3 regions of the Shewanella sp. MMG014 genome follow, and region 3 is predicted to be linked to each of the others. Evidence: predicted binding sites of a transcription regulator. Region 3 holds the regulator's gene; each other region holds the start of a gene.
The links. Region 3 encodes LexA, which represses DNA repair genes until DNA is damaged. Its sites were predicted from a motif close to TACTGTATNNNNATACAGTA; they were not measured.
Positions count from the first base shown of each region.

Region 1 (4,297 bases), on a different contig from region 3:
CCAAAATCTAAGTTTGATGAGCTGCTGCTTATAATAAGTATATCCAGCGGTCAATGAGCCGAAACATGCTGCCAGCTTATTTGTGCCTAAGGCTAAATGAGGTGGAATGCCCATAGTCAGTAGTGCAGGAATTGATAACAATCCACCACCTCCTACTACGGCATCAATAAAGCCAGCGACTAATCCAATAACAGCCAAAAACGCCCAATGGCTAGGATCTAACAGAAATTCCAAATAAATACCTATTCTATAACTTTACGAAATGGCGGAAGGGCATCAAGTAATGATTTACCATAACGCTTAGTAATAAGACGCCTATCTAAAATGGTGACGCGACCATAATCATCTTCTTTACGGAGTAATCTACCACAACTTTGGATCAATTTGCGTGATGCATCTGGAATGGTGAGCTGTAAAAATGGATTACCACCTTTACTCTTAATGTATTCTGCATGCGCTTGTTCAACTGGTGAAGTTGGCACTGCAAAGGGTAATTTGGTAATAATCAGATTGGTAAGGTAATCACCGGGTAAATCTAACCCTTCTGAAAAACTTCCTGTACCGAAAATAATACTGGGCTTACCTTGGTCACAGCGGAGCTTGTGTTGCTCTAAAATTTGTTGCCTTGGCATGGTTCCTTGCACAAACAGCTGGTCTTTGGCTATTTTACCATTGACTTTATCTGTTACTTTTTCCATTTGCCAATATGAGGCAAACAGTACTAATGTCGCCATTTCATCTTCTACGAGTGCGATAACTTGTTCTGCTAGTTCATCTGTAAAAGCATCTTCAGTGGGCTCATTTTCCATTTGTGGAATAAACAATGTCGCATTATTTTGATAATCAAAGGGTGATAACAAGGCTAAAAAACGACTACCATCATTTAGGGACAACCCGACTTGGTGAGCGAAATGATTGAAATTATTTAAGGCTCTTAATGTTGCGCTACACAATATAACGCCTGCAGCTTTTTGCCAGAGCATATGCTCAAGCATAAAACCGACCTCAATTGGAGATGCGCAAAATAGGTAATCTTGTTGTTTACCGGTAATGAGCTCTGCCCAGCGAGCCATTGGCGCCCCTTTTTTGGAATCCTCTTTTGCGAGCATTTTCCAGAGTTTTGCGAGATTTTCTAACCTTTGCAGTATAAAGCCGGCCTCTGATAAAGCAGCTTCTGATTGATGCTTTGGTAGTTCACCATCTTTGATAGCTTCATTCAGTACACTTTGGATCTTGGTAAATTGTTTTACTGCAAGATTTGATGTAGTTGCTAAGTTTTCTGCTTGTATTAGTAAAGACTCTGGAAGCTTTCCATTTTCGAATCGTAAACGCGTTTCTGGGTTGGCAAAAAGTTTAGGCTGTGTGTCGCAAAAATGGGCAACTTGATTAAGCTGAGTCACTAAATCGTCAATGTGATCGAGCATTGCTTGCACTGGGGCAATAATATGAGTGGTTTTAAGTTGATTTTGAAGTTTGGAGCAGGTCTTTGACGCCTTTTCAAGCCAATCACTCGCCCCCCTCAATGTTGCTTGAGCACTTGAAAAATCTCTTGCTACCGTCGGCAAGTGATGAGCCTCATCGATGACATAAAACATGTCTTCAGGTTCTGGCAAAATCACGCCACCGCCTAACTCTAGATCGGCAAACAGCAAACTGTGATTAACAATAAGTACATCCCAGGTCTCGACATCTTCACGAGCTTTATGAAAAGGGCAGTGATGATGGCTCGACATTTGGCGATGACAACTGTGCTTATCACAGCAAATTTGCTGCCATAAAAAGTCAGGAATAGGCTTTTTTAATGTATCAATCTCGCCGTTCCACTTATTGTCGTTAAAATCTTGATGTAGGGCTTTGAGGAGATCTATTTGACTTTGATCTGGTTTAGTTTGCCACATTGCCATCTGAGATGTGTCTTCAGGACCTATCATGGCAGCGAGTTTAGCTAAACATACGTAACGCTGGCGGCCTTTAACTAAACCGAATTTAAAATCAACGCCAGATTGTTGCAAAAAGAAAGGTAAATCCTTATGCAATAACTGCTCCTGCAAGGCTACTGTTGCTGTCGCGATACAGACCTTTTTCTTACTTGCCAAAGCTAATGGAATCGTACCGAGAATATAAGAAAGGGATTTACCAATACCGGTTCCTGCTTCACAAACCATAATGCGTCGTTGTTTATCATAGTCACCAGCTAGGGTTTTTGATATTTCTGCCACCATAAAATTTTGCTCTCTGCGAGAACGAAAATTTGGCATCGCAGTCGCAATATCTTTATAGATAGTGCGGATCTGGGTTTTGATATGATCCGTTAGCATGTAGGGTCCATTAGCAATCTTTACTTACTAATTCTGTATTAGCTGTTATATGCTGTACATAATAACAGTGATTTTAGTTGTTCGAAATATATAATCTAGCTAAAAGCTAAGCGAAGACTTTTAGCGACAGGATTCAAATCGGATAATGAAGGGCTCGATCTTAGATGTTATGAATATCTATGGCTATGACCTTATTCAGTTAATCACACTCAATATGTAAAGTAATCTTGTTAATCCATGGACACTCAATTGCAAAAAAACACCCTAAAAGGGCTCGTACTCACCCGACACGCCATTTATCGACATGGCCGATTACTATTGCAGTATTTTATAAAAACAGCTGATGGTCCTGCAATCATTGAGGTGGAGCAGTCTGATGTTATTTGCTTTTGTAAGCAGATAGATTCTGAGTTCATTTTAAGTCATTTTAGTACTGGTATAAGAATTGAGCCGGTAAGCCTAAAAAGTTTTAATTTCGAAGATGTTTCTTGTGTTTATGTAAAATCAACAACGATGTTAAAACAGGTGCTGCGCATTGCTAATGACGCTGGTATTGAAATTTATGAAGCAGATATTAGACCTGAACAACGTTTTTTAATAGAAAGATTTATAGCATTACAAGCTGAATTTGCCATTAGTGCTCCTTTATCACAGCTGCCGTATAACACTGATAACCATCCAAGGACTCACACTTACTTAGCAAGCAAAGCCAGAAGAACAGAAGTTAATGTGCCTGTCTCAATGGTGTCTTTAGATTTTGAATGCAGCCCAACTGGTGAACTGTATTCTGTTGGTTTATATGGTTCACATTCAGCGCTAGATGAGCAAACCGACCTTTATCAGAAAGTCATCATGGTAGGAGAGTCTGAATCAATAGATAACAAAAAGTTTGATTGCGACAAATTAAGCGATGATGACATTCTCTGGGTGAGCGATGAAGTCTCATTAATTAAAGCTCTGATAACTTGGTTCAAAGAGTATGACCCTGATGTCATTATTGGCTGGGCGGTGGTGACCTTTGATTTGGCGCTACTGTATAAGCGTTGTCAAATACATCAAATAGCATTATTAATCGGTCGCGATGAACAAGCGCTGACTTGGAAGGTGGAAGATAAGTATCGTCCTGAGACACTATCGCTGCCTGGACGGGTTGTACTTGATGGTATTGATTGGATAAAAGCGGCTTTTTATCAATTCGAGCGTTATTCACTAGAGCATGTTTCTCAGCACCTATTAAACGAAGGCAAAGCCATTGATCATGTTGAAAATCGTGGGCAAGAAATATGTCACCTTTTTGAGCACAACAAACAAGCATTAGCTTTTTATAACTTAACTGATTGTAGGTTAGTGTGGGATATCTTTAAAAAGACTCAATTACTGGCTTTTGCATTAGAAAGAGCAAAATTAACGGGTTTTGAGTTTGGGCGAGTAGGTGCCTCGGTCGCTGCATTTAATAACTTGTACTTACCGCATCTTCATAGAAGTGGATTTGTTGCACCAGCGAGAGCAGCCAGCAATGGTTTAGAATCTCCAGGTGGCTATGTTATGGACTCCATTCCAGGCTTTTATAAAGATGTATTAGTCCTCGATTTTAAAAGTTTGTACCCTTCAATAATACGTACCTTCTTAATTGACCCTAAAAGTCTTGTTGAAGCAAAATTTAACCCTTTAGAAGATGATGTTGACGGCTTTTTGGAAGCTAAGTTTAATCGTCATAATGCAATTTTACCTGGTCTTATTGCTAGTCTTTCTCTGCAAAGAGAAAAAGCAAAACAAGATAATGATAAACCTCTTTCTCAAGCAATTAAAATTATCATGAACTCTTTATATGGCGTTTTAGGCTCAAAAGGGTGCGTTTTTCATGACGCTAAACTGGCAAGTTCTATCACAATGCGTGGCCATCAAATTATGAAACAAACGAAAGTTTGGATTGAAGAATTGGGTTATAAGGTTATTTATGGTGATACAGACTCAACATT
Region 1 is NZ_JAGJDZ010000001.1:153,186-157,482, reverse strand. It holds gene J8L86_RS00645 (TSUP family transporter) at 1-234, opposite strand, end outside; gene dinG (ATP-dependent DNA helicase DinG) at 243-2,318, opposite strand; gene J8L86_RS00635 (DNA polymerase II) at 2,556-4,297, shown strand, end outside.
Region 1: a site for LexA is predicted at 2,369-2,388, ahead of dinG (ATP-dependent DNA helicase DinG). Genes of this name have one in related genera too.

Region 2 (4,297 bases), on a different contig from region 3:
ATTTGGCGTGCTTTATTTGCTCTGTCTGCATATTCAGCTTCACCACTTGAACTGCCATAGGCCAATTCAACAACGGTATCTTCATCTGGTGTCCATCCAAGCGCCACATTGACATTACTGCGATCATAACTTGATTGTATTGTGTTTCCATCGCCATCTTCATAGTGATCGCTTTTGGATTTATTCATATCAAAGTCAATATAATGCGTCTCAGTGCCAGCTTTCATTTCAACCAAATAGTCTTTTCGGCCAAAGCTGCCGCCTGTCATACTCAATCGGCCTTCCATGTCTTTTTCTACAAAGCTATGGCGCTCTTTTTCAAATAAAACGGTTCCGGCTGAGCCCACTGGACCATATTTAACCGTTTGCGGTCCTTTAATGACAGTAATGGCGTCATAGGCTTCAGGATAAATATATGCGGTTGGAGGATCCATACGGCCACCGCAGGTACCGTAAACATGTTGGCCGTCATCAACAATACTGACCCGTGATCCCCCCATTCCTCGCAAAGAAGGGTCGCCACCAGCGCCGCCCTTACGACTAATGCTAAAGCCTGGTATCGTTTTCAAGAAACCTGCGCCATCGTATGCAGGTAAAGGTAAGCGAGGTTTTTTGGGATCGGTAGTAACCTTAGATGGCTCTTTCATTAATTCACCCGTGACAACGATATAATCATCGCATTGTTCACCATCACAGGTCTTTGTAGTATGATCTGCTATTGCCAAGTTTGGCGTTAAAGATGCCGCAATCAGCGCAGCTAAAATTGAAGTATTAAATTTCATTACAACGTCCATTTATTATTTATCTATGAACGTTTTCGCAGATTAATTCGCTTTGCTCAATCAGAAGCGTAGACAGTGCGACAATCTGTCACAGGCTAATTTGATGCGAATCACACTACTGATTTTAAAGTGCTTTTATTTGATATCGTTGCCGCAAAAAATATCCTTAAAAGAGATATGAATCTGGCATGATTTAATTGCTTACATTCACTAGATAAATACAGTCTTATCCCCACTTTATTTATTCGTAATCGCTTATTTAGTCATGTTGAAATAGCGGTTTAATTTTCATCCCGATATTTATATAATTACGATTATTTTTTAAGCCCATTGAGCCCATGGAAGGTATTCATTGAAAAAGCTATTTGTGTTGTTGGTCCTTTACGCCGCTTACCAACACTGGAATCAATCACCGGTCGAGCCTATCCGTGCCACCTATGCCGCCAGTAATGAAGTTATTATGTATGCAACAGCTTGGTGCAAGTACTGCCAAAAGGCACGTATCTTTTTTGACGATAATGGCATTGCTTATCAAGAGTTTGATATTGAGAAATCTTTCGCTGCTAATGAACGTTATCAAGCATTAAACGGCCAAGGGATCCCTTTATTGCAAGTTAATGGCACGCTTATCAGGGGCTTTAATCAGGATAAAATAGTCTCTTCACTGCATTAACAATTTACTTAGCACCTTGTTAAATAAGGGCATTGCTAAATAAATATACCCGGTCACCAATTGTGGTGACCGGGTATATTTTTATTCGTATGGTCATTGCTACCGATATTGATGAAAAACCATTAACTAGTTATTACTAGCATAGTGAACACACTGGTTTTGCACTGCTGTGGTTTTTAATAACTGAGTGAATTGCGCCTTGTTGCCATCGGCTTTTTGCTCTTTTATTAAGGTTTCCATATGCGTAGCTTGGCTCACAACCTTTTCCATCGCAATTTGCCTTGCTTGTTGTTCTGTCTGACCTGTTAATACTAATTGCTCAACTAGGTTAGAATAGTTCTCGTAAACCATGCCTTTATAAAAGTCTGCTTCTGACGCTAACGGTGTATGCGAGTAAATTATTGAGCAGCTTACAGCGCTATCGATATTGGCAATAGATTGGTCTATTTGAATGACCACAGATTGCTGAGTTGAAAAACTGGCATTAGCAGCCACTGAAAATAAACTGAATGCAATAAATGCAGTAATCGTTTTTAACTTTTTCATACTCACTCCGATTTAATCAATTATGTGCCCGGTTAATTGACACTATCTTATCCATCTCACTAACTCATTAGTTACCATTTCGCGCCTCATTGAGACAAAGAACAACTAGAAGGCACATATTTCATATTATTAAGCGACAGTAAATAATCATTATCTGACTGTTATAGTAATGAATTTTGCTAAACCTAAGCTGAACAGAAAGTTAACTTCTCAAGCTGGCAGTATTTTCTACAACTTGACCTGTTTATTTATCAAGTCGCTATACCTATTACTCACTTATCAATATGACCTCTGTCGCTCATAGCTAAAGTCCGTTCACAAAACGCACGCTTCGTTCAAAAAGCCGCCAAAACTAGATAAATTATTGCCAATTTTACGGGGAGCACTATAATACTGTATAAATATACAGTTATTTTTTGTGATGTGAGATTTATGAATGTGATCCCTATTTTTGCCAGTGCTGGCATTACAGGTTTTGAGTCCCCAGCTGCTGAATATCGACAGCTACCACTCAGTTTAGATGAGCTACTGATTGAACACCCAAGCGCAACATTTATTGGTCAAGCCAGCGGCGACTCAATGGAAAAGATAGGGATTTTTGATAAAGACATTTTGATAGTCGATCGTCATGTTACTGTGGAAAATCACGATGTTATTGTGGCGAATTATAATGGCTGCTTCGTCTGCAAATTAATTGATACTCAGCGGCGATTATTGTTATCAGCGAATGACAATCACCATAGTGTACTGATTCAAGAACATGACAGCTTTACTGTTGAAGGTGTGGTGATCCGTTCAATACGTTGTCATCGTCAAAGTCCAATATTGTCGGGTCGTTAACCCATGTATGCCTTAGTCGATGCCAACTCTTTTTATTGCAGCGCAGAGCAAGTGTTTAGGCCTGAATGGCGTGGACGCCCTATTGTTGTCCTATCCAATAATGACGGCTGTATTGTCGCGGCCAACCGTCAAGCTAAAGCATTAGGCATTGGTAAATTTGGCCCTTACTTTGAAGTTAAACATCAATGTGAAAAACTAGGGATTATTGCACTTTCTTCTAATTATGAGCTTTATGCCTCTTTGTCTCATAACATGATGGATGTCATTGGTCGCTTCGCCCCCGAACAGCACATATACAGTATTGATGAATCTTTTCTCTCTTTTAAGCGTAGTTACCCAGCAATTCCATGTTTAAGCCATCACGCCTCTCTTATTCGCAGAGCGGTATGGAAAGAAACGCGTTTAGCGGTTTGTGTTGGCATTGGCGAAACCTTAACACTCGCTAAAGTAGCCAACCACGCAGCCAAAAAGCTTGCTGGGTATGACGGTGTTTGCTGCATCGAGTCCGATGAAGAGCGCCGCGCTATTCTAGCAAACATGAAAGCCACCGATGTCTGGGGGATCGGCTCAAGAATAGGTAAGAAACTCCAGGCAATGGGGATTCATACTGCTTTAGCATTAGCGAACTTACAGCCTGGAATCGCCCGTAAAAATTTTAGTATTGAAATAGAACGTACGGTGCGAGAGCTCAATGGCGAGCAATGTAAAGGATGGGATAGCGCAAGAGCTGATAAGCAGCAAATTTTTTCCACCCGCAGTGTTGGCCAGCGGATCACTGATAGAGAATCTTTGCTGCAAGCCCTGAGTAAACATGCAGCCATCGCTGCCGCCAAAGCAAGGCTGCAAGGTTCAGCAGCCAGTAGTCTCCTTATTTTTGCCAAAAACTCTCCATACGATGAGCAACCTTCCGGTTTTAAATACCATTATCGTTGTGCATTTCCGACCAATGACACATGCGAACTCATTAGTTATGCAACAGCCATAGGGAGTCAGTTATTTAATCCAAATACACGGTATTATAAAATTGGCATTGGTCTTATTGACCTTTCTCCGGTACAGCATTTACAGGGAGATTTATTTACTCCAGCCAAAGATCCGACACTCATGCAGGTTTGCGATAAGCTTAACCAGCGCTATGGCACTGACTCAATATTTGTTGCCGCCCAAGGGATTACTGGAAAATGGCATATGCGCAGAGAACTACTGACCCCACAATACACAACCTGTTGGCAAGATATCCCAAAGGTCAGTTGTCGTTAAGTGAGTGTTTAAATGAAATGTTGAAAAACAATTAAGAAGTAACGTGAGTAGTTATTAAAACGGGATAATATACAGCGACCACAAACCCGGCAGGCGCAACAAATAACAAACAAAGCCATTACCCATCAAAAACAAACCTTACACCTTTGAAGCACACTAAATCAGAAAACAACTATTTTTAGGCTGAATATTGAGG
Region 2 is NZ_JAGJDZ010000002.1:66,783-71,079, forward strand. It holds gene J8L86_RS03290 (TonB-dependent copper receptor) at 1-782, opposite strand, end outside; gene J8L86_RS03295 (glutaredoxin family protein) at 1,135-1,455, shown strand; gene J8L86_RS03300 (hypothetical protein) at 1,582-2,001, opposite strand; gene J8L86_RS03305 (S24 family peptidase) at 2,434-2,841, shown strand; gene J8L86_RS03310 (Y-family DNA polymerase) at 2,845-4,101, shown strand.
Region 2: a site for LexA is predicted at 2,393-2,412, ahead of J8L86_RS03305 (S24 family peptidase). Genes of this name have one in related genera too.

Region 3 (4,297 bases):
GCTGAGATAAACTTGCTCACCCATTGCCATCAGTTCATCCATAGATAAGTCATCCATAACAACGTCAGGTGTTGCTTCTTCAACGACGTCAGCAACCACTTGTTCTACCTCAGGTTGTGTCGCTGGTAATTCAGCAGGCAAAGTGACAGGCGTTGGCTTATCACTTGCTGAACTTGCATCGCTAGGTGCCCCACCAGAGTTCACATCTGCAGCTTGAACCACATCACCAGAATCATTACCCCAAGCGTTTCGCTCGTAGGTCACAACAGCTGCAATTTCTGTTGCAGTAAGCTGTTTCGCGAAGGCTTGCATGGCAGTACCAGGCTGGCCGTTGACGACAATATCAATGTGGCCAGCAACTGACCCTTTAATGATTGGGCTGCCGATAAGAGACGGGAATACACCAGGTAGTCCTGCACCATTTGGTTGGTGACAAGCGGCACATCGGCCCATGTAAACTTGTTCACCTTGAGCCATCAACTCATCAAAGGTCAGGGTTTGCGACAGTGACGCTTCAGCCGCGGCTTTTGCATCAGCAGTGAGTTGTTTTTGATCTTTTAGCCATTGCTCAAAGTCTGCTTCAGAAACGGCTTCAACTACCACCGGCATGAATCCGTGGTCTTTACCACACAACTCAGCACATTGGCCTCGGTAGGTACCAACCTTATCAATCTTGGTCCAAGCTTCATTAATAAAACCTGGGTTAGCATCTTTTTTCACCGCAAATGCAGGAACCCACCAAGAGTGAATCACATCATCTGAAGTCATTAAAAAGCGTACTTTACGATTGATTGGCAGAACGAGGGGCTTATCGACTTCAAGTAGGTAAGTTTCAGTTTTCGTTTCTGTCCCAGTAATTTGATCGGCAGGGGTGGAAAGTAAACTGTAAAACTCGACGTCTTCATTAAAATAGCTGTAATGCCATTTCCATTGAGAGCCGGTTACTTTAATAGTTAACTCCGCATCACTTGGGTCTTCCATAGCAATGAGGGTTTTTGTGGCAGGAATTGCCATACCAATGAGGATAAGAAACGGCACGACAGTCCATGCTATTTCCACTTTGGTACTATCATGGAAATCAGCAGGTACTGCACCCTTTGATTTTCTATGATAAATCATGGAGTAAATCATGATTCCAAATACCACAACACCAATAGCACAACAGATATAAAGAATGATCATATGGAGGTCGTAAACCTTACCACTGATCTCTGTTACCCCTTGGGTCATGTTAAGCGGCATATCAGCCGCTGCAAGCGGCACTGCAAAAAACAGCACCATTAATCCATACAACAATCGCTTCACAAGACTACTCCTCTGCCAATTGCGATTTGCAATAACAACAAGGAAAAGTCACACAGTAATACTCTGCTCTATGCAAACTTTTCTATTCCCGAAAAAGTTTGATCACTTCAAAGTACACGGTGGCAGTGAGTATTAATACTCGATTATTCTATTGGGTTTTGGTGGCCACACTTGTACCTAATACTGAACTTTTCAATTCTTAAATTGACGCTTTTTATTCAAGGCTTTCTATACCGCATGGTACCAGCACAATCTTTACAGCGTTTTATCACTTATGTTCATTTTTACCACTAAGAGAGGTCAATAAATGTTACTCCCTTGTTAACTACATTACTTGGAGATTAAATATTGATCAAGATCACTTTATCATCTAATTTGCTGAAAAAAGGCGCAAAAAAAAGCCCGTCACCGAAATGAAGGGCTTTTTTAGCAAATAGACTTTAGTGAAATGCAGATAAATTCAATTGGGTTGCAGTCACAGGATTACTGGCGTTTAATTGGTCATCACGTAAGTGAGTATTTACATCTTCGATAATGACACCTTGTGCTAAGGCGCTTTTAGCGACTAATTGAATGCGGCGATTATCACGAGCATCTAATGGGGTTGTCCATGTAATCACTGCGCTGGATGTACCACTTGTGAGTGCTTTTTCCATTGCCCACAGTGTTTCGACTTCATCTTTAGTGTGAACCAGTAATACACGGTCCATTCTGACATTGGCGTTCGCTAGAATTTGTTTGTAACCAATGTGAGGCGGGTTAATCAGTACAATCCATCGCCCTTGTTGACTTAATACGGCTAACTGGCCGCATAGCTGAGTTAATTCAGTTAACCCTTGGTTAGCTGTTTGTTTGGTTTCGATACCTTGCTTTACTGGCGCAGCTGCTGATGCCATGTCCATCCATAAACCTGGGTGACGTGGTGCATTACCTATTAATGTGTTCATAACCAACCTCCATTACGGATAACGCCAACAGCGAGCCCTTCAATCGTAAGGCTTTGGCATGTTAAATCGACTTTTATCGGCGAGTACTGCTCGTTTTCTGCATGCAGATAAACAACGTTGCCTTTCTTTTCAAAACGCTTCACGGTGACATCATCATCAACACGGGCAACAACGACTTGACCATTTTTAGCTTGCTGCATTTTGTGAACCGCTAATAAGTCGCCTTCAATAATGCCAATATCCTTCATACTGTCGCCACGAACACGTAGTAAGAAATTAGCATTGGGTTTAAACATTTCAGGATCAACTTGAAAGTATTGTTCAACATGTTCTAGCGCCAAAATTGGTTCACCAGCCGCAACCTGACCAATCAGTGGTAAGCCTTCTTCAACTTCCTCTTCTTCTTGGACCATACGGATACCGCGAGAGGTACCTGGAATAATTTCAATGCAACCTTTTTTAGCGAGTGCTTTTAAATGTTCTTCTGCAGCATTAGCACTTTTAAAGCCTAATCTAGTGGCAATTTCTGCACGAGTTGGTGGCATACCTGTCTCGGCAATATTGCATTTAATTAATTCTAGAATTTCAGCTTGTCGTGGCGTTAAAGGTCTCATGTTGATTCCTGTTTTTTTATACAGTGACTGTCATTATATACAGTATCTTTGGTCGCGCAAGTATTAACCAACATTTTTTGCTGATAAAGCAATAGATATGAATTTTTATCGAAGTTTCTAGTTATTTAAAGTTCATTAAATCAGTAGTTTATTGTTTTTATAGGGGCTGGTAAATTAGTGTGTTTTATTATTGATGACTCAAGTGAATAAGCCAAAAAGTACTGGATACCGTCTATTTATACAGTACTGTACCTAAATGTTTTGCTACTTACTAAGTGATTGATACTTGATGTTAGAACCAACAAAACTTGCTACTTAAATGTTAACTAGATTTACCGAGGTTAGTGTAACTGAATGATATTCTGGTATCCTATGCGCAATAAATCGTTGTTGATAATGCGAAGACCCATGCTAAAACCAGATTCTATCATTGCTAAATCATTACGTTGGATTCAGAAATTAATGGTACACAGTGTTGTTGTGCCTGAAGATCCGTTCGCTGACCTTAACTTAGATCCTGACAAGCCAGTGGTCTATGTGATGAAAACGGAGTCGCTGAGTGATATTGCTGCCTTACATGAAATGACAGCTAAATATAACTTGCCAAGTCCGTATGAACGGTTAGATGTTGATGGTTTCAATACCCCTAGAATTGTGTGTGTGGAAGGGCGTAAACCCTTGTTTGGTAAGCGCCATAGTAGCGATAAATTTGTAGCAAACTTTACTAAGTTGCTCGAATTACACCAAAAGAACAAAGAACTCGACATCCAGCTTGTGCCTGTAAGCCTATATTGGGGGCGTATCCCAGGTAAAGAAGATGACACCATGACCGCTGCGGTTTTTGAGCGTGAAAACCCAACATGGTTACGTAAATGGTTAATGATTCTATTTTTAGGTCGCCATAACTTCATTCAATTTTCTAATGCCATGTCGCTGCGTTATATGGCTGATGAACACGGCACAGATGTCAGTATTGCGCATAAGCTTATCCGTGTGGCTCGTGTGCATTTTCGCCGACAACGTAAGGTGATGACGGGGCCTCAGCTTCCTAATCGTCAAGCGATGTTCAATTCACTGTTAAAGTCAGAATCCATCAAGCGTGCCATTCAAGAAGAAGCCGTTAACAAAAAAATTCCCGAAGAAAAGGCACGTGAAAAAGCCATTGAGTACCTTGATGAAATCGCGGCAGACTATTCGGATAACTTGATTCGTATTGCTGAGCGTTTCTTAACTTGGCTTTGGAACAAGTTATACAGTGGTATTAGCATCAAGAGTGCGGAGCAAGTTCGTAAACTGCATCATGATGGTCATGAAATCGTTTATGTGCCGTGTCATCGAAGCCATATGGATTACTTGTTACTGTCATATATTCTTTATTATCAAGGCATGGTTCCACCGCATATTGCGGCAGGGATTAATCTTAACTTTTGG
Region 3 is NZ_JAGJDZ010000005.1:210,404-214,700, reverse strand. It holds gene coxB (cytochrome c oxidase subunit II) at 1-1,305, opposite strand, end outside; gene J8L86_RS10230 (SulA-like leucine-rich domain-containing protein) at 1,746-2,252, opposite strand; gene lexA (transcriptional repressor LexA) at 2,249-2,866, opposite strand; gene plsB (glycerol-3-phosphate 1-O-acyltransferase PlsB) at 3,275-4,297, shown strand, end outside.